DNA from 3 places in the Leuconostoc suionicum genome. Region 2 is predicted to be linked to each of the others. Evidence: a T-box and tRNA genes for the amino acid it is inferred to sense, from the RefSeq annotation. Region 2 holds a T-box; the other regions hold tRNA genes.
What was found. A T-box is a leader RNA that pairs with one kind of tRNA and senses whether it is charged. The one in region 2 lies ahead of thrS (threonine--tRNA ligase), so its partner is inferred to be a tRNA-Thr.
Positions count from the first base shown of each region.

Region 1: it has a tRNA-Thr gene. The T-box ahead of thrS (threonine--tRNA ligase) is inferred to sense a tRNA for this amino acid. The anticodon was not compared.
Region 3: it has a tRNA-Thr gene. The T-box ahead of thrS (threonine--tRNA ligase) is inferred to sense a tRNA for this amino acid. The anticodon was not compared.

Region 1 covers NZ_CP015247.1:1,802,807-1,807,254, reverse strand. The annotation lists gene mutY (A/G-specific adenine glycosylase) at 1-910, shown strand, start outside; gene A6B45_RS09055 (AI-2E family transporter) at 894-2,003, shown strand; tRNA gene A6B45_RS09050 (tRNA-Leu) at 2,093-2,174, shown strand; tRNA gene A6B45_RS09045 (tRNA-Thr) at 2,250-2,322, shown strand; gene hflX (GTPase HflX) at 2,353-3,654, opposite strand; gene trpS (tryptophan--tRNA ligase) at 3,948-4,448, shown strand, end outside.
Region 2 covers NZ_CP015247.1:618,684-623,131, reverse strand. The annotation lists gene thrS (threonine--tRNA ligase) at 1-1,558, opposite strand, end outside; T-box leader at 1,636-1,853, opposite strand; gene A6B45_RS03250 (FtsK/SpoIIIE family DNA translocase) at 2,086-4,448, opposite strand, start outside.
Region 3 covers NZ_CP015247.1:361,836-366,283, forward strand. The annotation lists gene lysS (lysine--tRNA ligase) at 25-1,512, shown strand; tRNA gene A6B45_RS02015 (tRNA-Asn) at 1,575-1,647, shown strand; tRNA gene A6B45_RS02020 (tRNA-Asn) at 1,759-1,831, shown strand; tRNA gene A6B45_RS02025 (tRNA-Thr) at 1,836-1,908, shown strand; gene A6B45_RS02030 (rRNA large subunit pseudouridine synthase E) at 1,996-2,529, shown strand; gene A6B45_RS02035 (YebC/PmpR family DNA-binding transcriptional regulator) at 2,600-3,316, shown strand; gene hemH (ferrochelatase) at 3,359-4,300, opposite strand.

The DNA of each region.
Region 1 (4,448 bases), 840 kb from region 2:
AGTTTCAGAGATTATGCTGCAACAGACACGTGTAGATACAGTTATTCCGTATTTTGATCGCTTTATGACATCGTTACCAACGGTTGGTGATTTAGCGATCGCACCAGAAGATGTTGTGCTCAAATTATGGGAGGGTTTAGGCTACTACTCGAGAGCACGAAACTTACAAAAGGCGGCACAATTTGTTGTCAATGAATTGCATGGGCAATGGCCAGAGAGTAGTGATGATCTGCAAAGTTTGCCAGGAGTGGGGCCATATACAGCGGCAGCTATTGCGTCAATAAGTTTCAATGAGGTAGTTCCGGCTGTTGATGGCAATCAATATCGTGTTTTTAGTCGATTACTTAAAATTGACGCTGACATTGCTGATGCAAAATCACGTAAGATATTTTATGATATTATTGCGCCAATTGTTGATCCGGAAAGACCGGGGGACTTTAATCAAGCAATTATGGACCTGGGATCAAGTTATATGACAACCAAAAATCCCGATAGCTTATATTCACCGGTACGTGAATTTAATGCGGCTTTTCGAGATGGTGTGGAGGATCAATACCCTGTTAAAACCAAGAAACAACGACCAGTAAAACAGTTGTTTATGGCTTCAGTTTTTGAAAAAGATGGTAAATTATTATTTGAAAAACGACCGGATAATGGTTTGTTGGCTGGATTTTGGACATTTCCACTAACACAAATTGAAAGTATGGAATCAATTACGGGTCAACAGTTAAATATTAAGCCCGTGACACATATTTTTACACATCGTCGATGGGAAATTTGGTTAGTGAAGCAAGAAACAGCTATGCTGAATGATAATCAACAATATTTTAGTTCTGATGAGTGGTCAGCATTAAGTTTACCGAAGGTACAACATAAACTATTGGAGAAATTATATGATACCGAATCCTAAATACAAAAATATATTTTTTTGGACCATTGAATTATTAGCGCTATCGCTCTTAATTTTGATTGTTTCCCGATTTGATTTTCTAATGAAACCAATTTCAGTATTTATTTCCACGGTTTTTGTACCATTAATTGTAGCCGGATTCTTGTACTATGTTTTGAAACCTGTTTTGACACTTTTAAAGAAAATTACAGTTAAAGGGCATAAAATGCCGCATCAACTGGCTGTGATAATTACTTTTGTGTTGTTCCTAGCCGTGATAGCTGGCTCCTTAATTTTGTTGATACCAACACTAGTGGCGGAAATTACTAATTTAATTACTGCACTGCCTGAATTTGCACAAAATGTACAGCGCTTTGTAACAGATTTACTGCAAAGTAAGTGGTTATCAAATTTAAATTTGTCAATTGATGTAGATGAAGTAAAGGGTGCTGTTGGCAAGTACTCGGCTTCTTTTTTAACTATTACGGCAGGTACATTAGGCAGTGCTGTCTCGATGATTACATCTGTCACGATTAATGTCGTGACTATTCCAGTTGTCTTATTTTATATGCTAAGTGATGGTGATCGCTTGTTGCCGGCAATCCAGAAGCTTTTTCCAGTTCGTTTTGCCGACAATGTCAAAGAATTGACACTTAAAATGGATAAAACCATTGAAAAATATATATCGGGTCAAGCTATTGAAATGCTGTTTGTCGGGGTGACCATGGCTGTGGGTTATTTAATTATTGGTGAACCATACGCATGGTTACTGGGTGTGATTGCTGGTATTACTAACATAGTGCCATATATTGGCCCTTGGATTGGGGTTATACCAGCGTTGATTGTTGCAAGTACACAATCATGGAAACAAATGTTGTTAGTAATGATTGTGATGATGGTTGTGCAGCAATTGGATGGAAACTTTATTTATCCAAATGTTATTGGAAAATCATTACAAATTCACCCATTAACAATTATGATTCTTTTGATGGTAGCTGGTAATCTTTGGGGGATTTTTGGCATGATATTGATTGTGCCAATGTATGCGGTTGCTCGAACTGTTGTTAAATTCGCCATTGAAATGCGTCAATTGACTAAGGAATCGTTAGAATAGCAGTTTTTTAATATTTTTTGATTTAAGTTGTATTACCCTCTTGACTGATTTAGATTTTTCCAGTAGAATTAAAGGGTTGTGTGATACATGCGGGTGTGGCGGAACTGGCAGACGCGCTGGATTTAGGTTCCAGTGGAGTAATCCGTGCAGGTTCGATTCCTGTCACCCGTATAATATGGTCGCCGCCATATTTATATATTGAGGTATCTGGTATTATTCTCTTGTAGTACCTGAGTACTTTGATTTGCCGACCTAGCTCAGTTGATAGAGCACCTCACTAGTAATGAGGGGGTCGCCGGTTTGAGCCCGGCGGTCGGCATAATTATTTTCAAGCAAAAAGCATGAATTCCTAGGAATTCATGCTTTTTGCTTCCGTAATATATTGTTGAAATAAGTTTCGCTCGACTTCAGATAACTCAACCGTTAGCCAACTACCAGTTTCGTCATATTGTTCTTCTATAAATTTATGTTTTGCAGCTAATTGGGCAACTATATTCCCTTTATCAAATGGTATATGCAAAGTTACGACTTCGCTATCGTTAAAAATATGTTTAACAATGAGATCAATCAATGCATCTTGAGAATTGGTATCTAATGCTGACAAAGTAATTACGTTATCGCCAGAGATGTCTGGATAGTGTAGCTCAGTGCGATCAGCTTTATTATATACCGTAATAACGGGTTTACCAGTAACACCAATCTCAGTTAATGTTTTTTCAGTTGTTTCCATCATAGATTTATAATGTTCGTCTGAAACATCCACCACGTGCAGTATTAGATCTGCATTTGCCGCTTCTTGTAACGTTGATTGGAAAGCAGCAACTAAGTTATGAGGTAGCTTTGACACGAAACCAACCGTATCACTTAATAAAAACTGTCTTTTATCAGGAAGAGTTAGTTGTCTAACTGTGGTATTTAGCGTAGCAAACAGCATATCTTTTTCAAACACTTGCTTACTATCATCATTGTCTGCACCAACACCAAAACGCATCAACAAACGATTCATCAAGGTAGACTTTCCAGCGTTTGTATAGCCAACCAGTGCTACGTTGGGTAAGTTGTTAGCATGTCGTTGCATTGAACGCGTATTTTCACTTTTGTCTAAATCAGCCAGTTCTTGACGAACATGAACCATTTGGGACGTAATACGTTGGCGGGATTGTTCTAGTTTTGTTTCACCAGAACCACGTGAGGTGAAACCAGCGCCACCTGTACCTGTTTGTTGATCTAATGAAATCGACATGCTTGTACGTAAGCGTGGTAGTTGGTATTGCAAACGCGCTAACTGGACTTGGAGTTTTGCAACTTTAGTCTTAGCTCGTTGTGCGAAAATTTCGAGAATTAAGCCAGTACGATCAACAACAGTAGCATCAGTTGTTTTTTCCAGGTTACGAATTTGAGAAGGTGTCAATTCATCATTGACAACAATCATATCAACGTTATAAGTTTTTACAGCTTCACCTAACTCTTTAACCTTGCCTTTACCAAAGTAAGTACTAGGATTTGGTCGTTCTAACTTTTGAGTAAAAGTTTCAACGGGTTCAAGATTATTTGCTTTTGCTAGATTTGCTAGTTCTTCTAATTCGTAGTCTAGGTTTCCTTGATTAGTTGTTAAGCCAACTAAAAATACTTTACGAGGGTTTTCTTGCATAAAAAATGCCTCCAATCAACTTGCGAGACTGGTGGCAGTTTACGTGTTTAGTACGAAAAAGGCAGACCAATCTCAAGAAAAGCGCATAAAAACAATCTATTGCTTTTATTCACCACATCTTAAAAATTGTTCAACAAGTTCTCGTACCTCTTTCTTCTTAATAGTGATAGTGTATAAGTTTTATAGGAAAATGTCAATAATAGCGTACTTTATTTTGTGATAATTTCTTCAACGCTGCTCCTAGATTTAACGTATAATAGAATGAGTTAACTAATTAATAGAAGGTTTTGAACATGTCAAAAGAAATTTATTTAACTGGTGATCGTCCCACCGGTAAACTACATATTGGTCATTATATTGGATCGTTAAAAAACCGTGTGAGCATGCAAAATTCTGGCGATTACTTGCCATTTGTTATGATTGCTGACACACAGGCATTTACAGATAATGCTCGTAATCCGGAAAAAATACGTCAATCATTAACTGAGGTAGCCTTGGACTATTTGGCGGTTGGCATCGACCCAGCTAAGACAACTATTTTTGTACAATCACAAATCAAAGGGTTATTCGAACTGACAGAATACTTCATGAATTTGGTTAGTGTAGCACGTTTGCAACGAAATCCAACAGTTAAGTCAGAAATTAAACAAAAAGGCTTTGATGAGGGAATTCCTGCAGGATTTTTGACATATCCAGTATCACAAGCAGCCGATATCGCTATTTTTCGAGCAACAAAGGTGCCGGTAGGGGATGATCAAGAACCTATGCTTGAGCAGACACGTGAGTTAGTACGC
Region 2 (4,448 bases):
TCACTGGACGATGATTATCCAGACCATCACGACCAATATATTTCAAGTCAAATCGTTCTGGCAACAAAAAGTCTAATTGAATCGTAGATAATGTTTCTTCATTACCTAAGGCTGTCTTTGTTTGAACGTCTAACTTTGGACCATAAAAGGCAGCTTCACCTTCAGCCTCGAAATAATCAAGACCAAGATCATCCATTGCTGTTTTCAATTGCTTTTGTGACTTTTCCCACATTTCATCATCATCAAAATACTTTTCTGTATTTTTGGGATCACGATAAGACAAACGGAAACGATAATCCTTAATGTTGAAGTCACGATAAACGCCCATCATCATTGTCAAGATAGACTTAAACTCTTCTTCTAACTTTTCTGGTTCAACGAACGTATGACCATCATTCAACGTCATCTCACGAACACGTGATAACCCTGTCAAAGCACCAGACTTTTCATAACGATGCATCATTCCCAATTCAGCAATACGCATTGGTAATTCACGGTATGAACGTGGCTTATGATTAAATACCATGATATGTGATGGACAATTCATTGGACGCAATTCCAAGAATTCGCCATCTCCCATATCCATTGGTGGGAACATATCTTCACGATAATGATCCCAGTGACCAGATGTCTTATATAAGTTCAAATTAGACAATACTGGTGTATAAACGTGCTGGTAGCCATTTGACAGCTCTTTATCTGTAATATATCTTTCAACTTGGCGACGAATTGTTGCACCATTTGGCAACCAAACTGGTAATCCTGAACCAACCTCCTGGCTAGTAAAGAATAAATCAAGATCACGTCCAATGACACGATGATCACGTTCCTTAGCTTCTTCACGACGAGCAATTTCTGCTTCAACGTCAGCTGCTTTCCAAAAGGCTGTTCCATATACTCGTTGCATCATTGGGTTGCTTGAATTTCCGCGCCAGTAAGCGCCAGCCACTGAAGTAAGCTTAAAATGCTTAATCCAACCCGTTGATGGTACCAGACCACCCTTATCAAGCTCAATATGATCTCCTTGAACAGCAATTGTGATCTTTTCATCGGCTGGCAAATCGTTGACTAACTCAACTTTATATGGATCATCAGCAAACATTTCTAACGCTTCATCACGTGTGATTTCACGAGAAAGAATAGGTAGATCTTCCTTCACGATCTTGTGCATCATCGCCTCGATTTCAGGGAAATCTTCGATTGACACTTGATTACCAGCCCCATTATCTGTGTCATAATAGAAACCATTTTCAATAAAAGGACCAACTCCAAAATGAATGTTAGCAAATTTTGGAATTCTCTTTAACGCTTGTGCTAATAAATGAGATGCTGAGTGACGAAGTAGATCTAATGCTTCGCTATCTGATGTAGTGATTAGTTGAAAATCACCACTTTCAGTAATAACATCGTTCATGCCAATATATGAACCATTTATTTTTCCTGACACTGACTTCTTTGCCAATGACTTTGAAATACTTTCGGCAACCCCAATTGGCTTAATTCCTTCATCAAAGTTTTTAATAGCGCCATCTGGGAATGTAAGACTGATTTCTGCCATGCTATTTTCCTTTCAAATTCCATTCTAGTCTTTTACATTAATAAAACAAAAACGTCCCTTTAGATCCTTATTAGATCTAAAGGGACGTTTTACCGCGGTACCACCCAAGTTTAAAACAGGAAAAATTCCTATTTCTCTCAAATGATATATAACGGTATCACCCGGGCAACTTTTCATTTAAAACTACTAAATCACCACTCAAAGGTAGTCTCTTATGGATGCACTGCTCATTTTCACCAAACATGAGCTCTCTTTAAGTGCATGACATTCGAGTTGTCCTTATCAATGTTTCTGAGAAACATCATAACATTTTTTTTGCTGCGTTGCAATTATTTTTTTAAATCTGCTAATACAATCTTTAGCGCTTCTAATGCCTCGGCATCATGATCTAAAATACCATTATCAAAAACATTTTGTAGTGCAGCAATTTGATTTTTTGTAAGTGCCATTTTTATTATTCTCCTATTTGCTTAATCATTTAATTATACTCAAAAAATATAATCATACTACTTAGTTTGAAACTAATGCTAACTTTCTATTCCAGAACTACCATCTGAAATATTGACGTGTCTTGGCCGTGATCCGTCTGCTGGACCAATGTAACCGCCCGCTTCCAAATCATCAATTAATCGAGCGGCTCTATTATAACCAATCCTGAAGCGACGTTGTAACAGTGATGTTGAGGCTTTTTGTTGTTCAATAACAAATTGCAAAGCTTCTTGGAATAACTCATCATCACTATTTCCATCAGCATTTTCCGAGTTATCTTGAGCAATTTCTTCATCTGTAACAGTCATTGCATCGGAATACTGAACCTCTTGTTGCGATTTAACAAATTCAACAATATTAGTCACATCAGTATTACTAATAAATGCACCTTGAACACGTTGTGTCGGCTTACCGGGCGGTGCAAAAATCATATCCCCTTTTCCGAGTAGCTTCTCAGCACCATTACTGTCTAGGATAGTACGTGAATCAATTCCAGAGGCTGTTCTAAAAGCAATTCTACCAGGAATATTACTTTTTATGGTACCGTTAATCACTTTAACGTCAGGTCGCTGTGTGGCCAAAATCATGTGAATCCCGGCTGCACGAGCTTTAGCACCAAGGCGCGCGATAGAAACTTCAATTTCATTACCCACCGTACTCATTAAGTCAGCAAATTCATCTACAATAGCGACAATATATGGCATTGGTTGCATAATTGGTTGATCTGTTTCCTTGGCTTCAGCGTTCTGCTTTTCAACCGCCGCATTGTATTCACCAATATTACGTTTTCCAAATTGAGCTAAAAGCTTGTAACGATTTTCCATCTCGTCAACAACTTTTTGCAAAGACTTCGCTGCTTTGCGGGGCTCCGAAACAACTGGTGTCAGCAAGTGTGGGATCCCATTATAAATAGATAACTCAACAACTTTTGGATCAACCATCATTAATTTAACTTCATTAGGTTTTGCACGCAAAAGGATAGATACAATAATACCGTTAAGCCCTACTGATTTTCCAGATCCAGTAGATCCAGCAATAAGCAAATGAGGCATAGCCGATAAGTCTGCCATGATAATATTTCCTGTTACATCTCGGCCGAGTGGCACATTAAGCGGATTATCATCAAATGGCGCATTCTCAATCATGTCCCGGAATCCAACAGTTGCCTGTGTGTCATTAGGAACCTCTATACCAACATAGGGTTTACCGGGGATTGGTGCCTCAATTCGTATTGATTTTGCAGCTAGTGCCAATGCTAAATCATCCGATAAATTAGCAATTCGATTCACTTTAACACCTTGCCCTGGTTTCAACTCATATTGAGTTACCGTAGGGCCTAAAGAAACACTGGTCACTTCCGCCTCAACACCAAAGCTTTGCAGCGTATCATGAACAAGACGTGATTTGTCGGTTAAACTCTTAAACTCTTTTGTTTGGTCTGTAGGCGCTAATTGTGTCAATAGGTCAGCAGTTGGTAACTGGTAATCCGGATTTTCTTTTTCCAACATATTTGTAGAAACTTCGCTATCACTAACAGAAGTCTTTTCGGCCTGTTCTTTGGGTAACTTTTTTGTTGGTTGGGGTGCTATAGGACCATTCCATTTAATTTCAGGCTCATTGAAATTTTCTTGAACACTAGGTGTATTGACGTCTTTTTCTATTTTAGCAGAAGCATCCGTCGACATGCTATCATCTCGGCCCACACCTAATGGATCATCTCCATAATCAGTAATGTCTTTCTTGTGCCGATCACGTTTGAAAAACGATTGTCGGTTTGGCTTTTCGCTAGCTCGTTTTTCCTGAATATGGGTAACCCCTTCATGAGCCTTTTCAACGCCTTGCTGAACAATGTCACGAGCCGGAATACGGAAAAAGATTGCAATACCACTGAATAATAAGATTATTGTTACAATCCACGTGCCAATGCTAGACATTAACATAAACAGTAAATGATACAATGCCGCGCCGATTATACCACCGCCAACTGGTGTGTTTGCTGATTGATTGATAAAATCTTGACCAATTAACCGCACCACTTCGCCAACGTATCCATCTGCATTTTTTAGTGTGTATTCAAAAAATAACAATGATGAAATTGTCTCAATAGCAATAAACATCATAAAGGCGCCAACCCAAAAATGAGTTGCTATTTTGGGTGTTTTTCGAGTAATAAAATAGTACCCCAAAAATAATGTCATAGGTATTAAAATCACAAGATACATGTTTCCAAAGAAAAAACGGAAAATGTCAGCAATAAATACCCCTAATATGCCAAGCTTAAATATACCTAGTATACCTAAGACAATACCACCCAAAAAGCATAGGTTTTGAACTAATGGGTTCTTTTTTTTACTGTTTTTACCACGTGTTGTACGCCGTCTTTGTGTAGTCTTTCTTGTCG
Region 3 (4,448 bases), 260 kb from region 2:
GCAATAGGGAAGGATTTTATACAAATGGCTGAAGAAAAAGCCCTTAATGATCAAATGCTAGCGCGTCGACAAAAGTTGGCAACAATCGTTAGTGATTTACACTTAGACCCATTCGGTAAGCGATTTGAACGTACAGCAAAAGCGCAAGAACTGCATGATCTATATGATGCCAGCTCTTTAGAAGAGTTAGAGAATGCAAAACATGAAGTTGTTATTGCAGGTCGCATGGTTGCAAAGCGTGGTGCAGGTAAAGTTATTTTCGCTGATTTTCGTGATGTTTCTGGAAAAATTCAAGTTTATGCAAGACGTGATGATTTAGCAGATAATTATCCGATTATTAAAAGAGCAGATTTGGGTGACTTCCTTGGAATCAAGGGAATTATGATGAAGACTGAAGCTGGTGAATTAACAGTTTTGGCTACGGAATTAACACATTTATCTAAGGCTCTGCGTCCGATGCCTGATAAATTCCATGGTATTTCGGATGTCGAAACGCGTTACCGCAAGCGTTATTTGGATTTAATTGCGAACGAAGAATCTTTTAAGAAATTTCAAAAGCGTTCACATATTATTTCGGCTATTCGTGCCTATATGGATAGAAATGATTTTCTTGAAGTTGAAACACCAATATTGCAAACAGAGGCAGGTGGTGCTGCGGCTCGTCCATTTATCACCCATCACAATGCTTTGAATATTGATATGTACATGCGTATCGCGACAGAATTGTACTTAAAGCGTTTGGTTGTCGGTGGTATGGAGCGTGTTTATGAAATTGGACGCATTTTCCGTAATGAAGGTATGGATCCCAAACATAATCCAGAGTTCACAACGATGGAGTCTTATGCAGCTTATATGGACTTTACAGACGTGATGGATGAAACAGAAGGTATTTTTAAGGCTGCGGCTTCGGTCGTCTCAGACAACTTAAAAATCACCTATCAAGGTACTGAAATTGATCTTGGTGTTAACTTTGCTCGTAAGCATATGATTGACTTGATTAAAGAGCAAACAGGTATTGATTTCTGGCAGGAAATGTCTGTTGAGGATGCCCAAAAGTTAGCAGATGATAAGCATGTTAAGTATGAAAAATACTGGGGTGTTGGTCACATTATCAACGCATTCTTTGAAGAGTTCGTTGAGGACACTTTGGTACAACCAACATTTGTTTATGGACATCCAGTTGAAGTGTCACCACTCGCTAAGAAAAATGCTGATGATCCTCGCTTTACTGACCGTTTCGAATTGTTTATCATGGGTAGCGAGTACGCGAACGCCTTTACTGAATTAAACGATCCCATCGATCAACGTGCACGTTTTGAAGCTCAAGCAGCTGAGCGTGAGAATGGTAATGACGAAGCCGAGGGCATTGATGAAGACTTCATAGAGGCTTTGGAATATGGTATGCCACCTACAGGTGGACTTGGTGTTGGTATTGATCGTTTGGTCATGTTATTGACTGATTCTGATACAATTCGTGACGTTGTGTTGTTCCCAACAATGCGTCCAGAATAATAAACCATTGACAAGTCGTTACACAATTAGTTATAATAATATAGTTGTGTTAGCGACATTATTCCGACTTAGCTCAGTTGGTAGAGCACCTGACTGTTAATCAGGTTGTCGTCGGTTCGAGCCCGACAGTCGGAGTTTTATGAGAAGCAAATCGTTCTGGTTTGCTTCTTTTTTTATGTGATAAACTGTTGACATATTTTCCATCACATGGCATAATAATATAGTTGTGTTAGCAACGAAAGTCATTCCGACTTAGCTCAGTTGGTAGAGCACCTGACTGTTAATCAGGTTGTCGCCGGTTCGAGCCCGGCAGTCGGAGTTTCGCCGACGTAGCTCAGTTGGTAGAGCACGGGTATCGTAAACCTGGGGTCGGAGGTTCGATTCCTCTCGTCGGCACTATTACTTATATAATACTTATATAATGAAAAGCAAATCATCTGCGGTTTGCTTATTTTTTTATAATGAAAAGGACGCAATTAAAAAATGATTGTACTATTCAATAAACCGTACAATGTTTTAACAAAATTTACAGACAGCGAAGGGCGTGCAACTTTAGCTGACTACATTGATATTCCTCGAGTATATGCTGCTGGTCGCTTAGATATGGATAGTGAAGGTTTATTATTATTAACTGATAGTGGTAAGTTAAACCATGAATTGACTGATCCAGAAAATAAGGCTTATAAAACATATGTTGTTCAAGTTGACGGAGTCCCGACAAAGTCGCAACTAAAGCAACTTGAACAAGGTGTGGCATTAAAAGACGGTATAACTTTACCAGCTAAAGTTAAACGTATTCCTTATCCGAAATGGCTGTGGGATCGTGAAAAACCAATCAGAGTCCGAAAAAATCAACCAACAAGCTTTATTCAGTTGAAAATTAAAGAGGGTCGTAATAGGCAAGTGCGTCGTATGACGGCTGCTGTTGGTATACCAACATTACGCTTGATTCGGACACATATTGGCAACTATCATATTGCTGATTTAAAACCAGGACAATATCGAGTTGTGAAGTAATGATTTTGTGGCGCAAAAGCACCATAAACGTTTATAATAATAAAAGATGTAAATTAAAAGAGGTGACCTCATGGGACGTAAATGGGAAAACATTAAAATGAAAAAGGCGCAGACTGATGGTGCTGCCGCCAAAGTTAACAGTAAGTATGGTATTGAAATTTATGCTGCTGCTAAGCAAGGCGGAAGCCCAGACCCTGAAGCTAATTCAACATTAAAGTTTGTTATTGAGCGTGCTAAGCAAGCACAAGTACCAAAGCATGTTATCGAACGTGCCATTGAAAAGGCAAAAGGTTCAGGGGATGAGACCTTTATCGAAGGACGCTACGAAGGATTTGGTCCAAATGGTTCGTTGATTATTGTTGATACGTTGACATCAAATGTTAATCGTACAGCTACAAACGTACGCACAGCCTTTAACAAAAATGGTGGAACTTACGGTGCTGCTGGTTCTGTTAGTTATTTATTTGATGAAACAGGAGTGATTGTTTTTGAGGGTGAAGATGCTGACGCTACGTTGGAAACACTGCTAGATGCTGAAGTTGATGTTCGTGATGCCGAACAACAAGATGATCATACCGTTGTTTATACAGAACCAACTGCTTTGCATCAAGCAATTGCTGCTTTACGTGACAATGGTGTAACTGATTTCTCAACTACAGAAATTAGCATGTTGCCACAATCAGAAATGTCATTAGCCGGTGAAGATTTAGAAACTTTTGAAAAGTTAATTGATGCGTTAGAATCTGATGATGATGTTCAAAAGGTCTATCATAACGTTGAATTATAATAAAAAAGCAATGATACTCATTGCTTTTTTTGTGTATTAATTTTATTCAAAATGTCGGTTAGCAAGAGAAACAATATAGTTAGAAAAATCAATATGATCATTAAAGGGGTGCACAACATCAAAGACTTCACCACCTGACTGTTTAAAAATATCGTGATTTTCAACGTGAATTTCTTCGATTGTTTCCAAGCAGTCGGCTACGAATGCGGGAGTTGCTACTAGAACACGTTTAACACCCTGATTTGGTAGTGACATGAGTGTGTCACTTAAGTATGGTTTAACCCACTCAGTTGGCCCAAATCGTGATTGGAAAACCTGGTGAGTATTATTAGGTGTTAACGGTCCAACACGCTCTAAAACGCCTTGTGTGGTTGCTGTACAGTGGTCAACATAAGGGTCACCACGACGAACGTATGATTCGGGAACACCATGATAACTAATGATTAAACGATCGTAATCGTTCTTAGCCCATGCTTCGCGAATGTCTTTAGCTAATAAATCTAAATAGGCTTCATCGTCGTAAAATGATTTAACAACTTTAATGCTTTTGTCAGCCTTACGGACTTGATCAATGACTGATTGTGTTGACGTAACAGAATATTGTGGAAACAGTGGTAATACGACAATGTCATCAGCGCCTGCTAAACGCATTTCTTTGAGTGTCTCTGCAATGTTAGGTTTACGATACGTCATTGCATAACGAACAATCCAATTCGGTTGTAATTGTTGCACTTGCTCAGCTTGTTTCTTTGCATAGACCATCAATGGCGAACCATCTTCTCGCCAAATTTTTTGATAAAGTTCTGCTGACTTGATTGATCTTTTTGGTAAAATTTTACCTCTTAAAATGGGTTGCCAGAGTAATTTTGGCATTTGAATGACGTTGGTATCTGATAGAAATTCTTTTAAATATACTTTCACATCATCTGGGTGAGGGGAGTCAGGGGTACCTAGGTTGACTAATAATAGACCTTTTTTTTGCATAAGTAAGTGATCCTTATCTGATTTAATATGTAATACTATAACCTAATTTTTAATCAAAATGTATGTCGAAAAGCAAAAAATTGTGATAAGGATAACTATTGTCCTTTTATGTAGTAATTATTTTTACTTACAAAATTACTTCGAATTT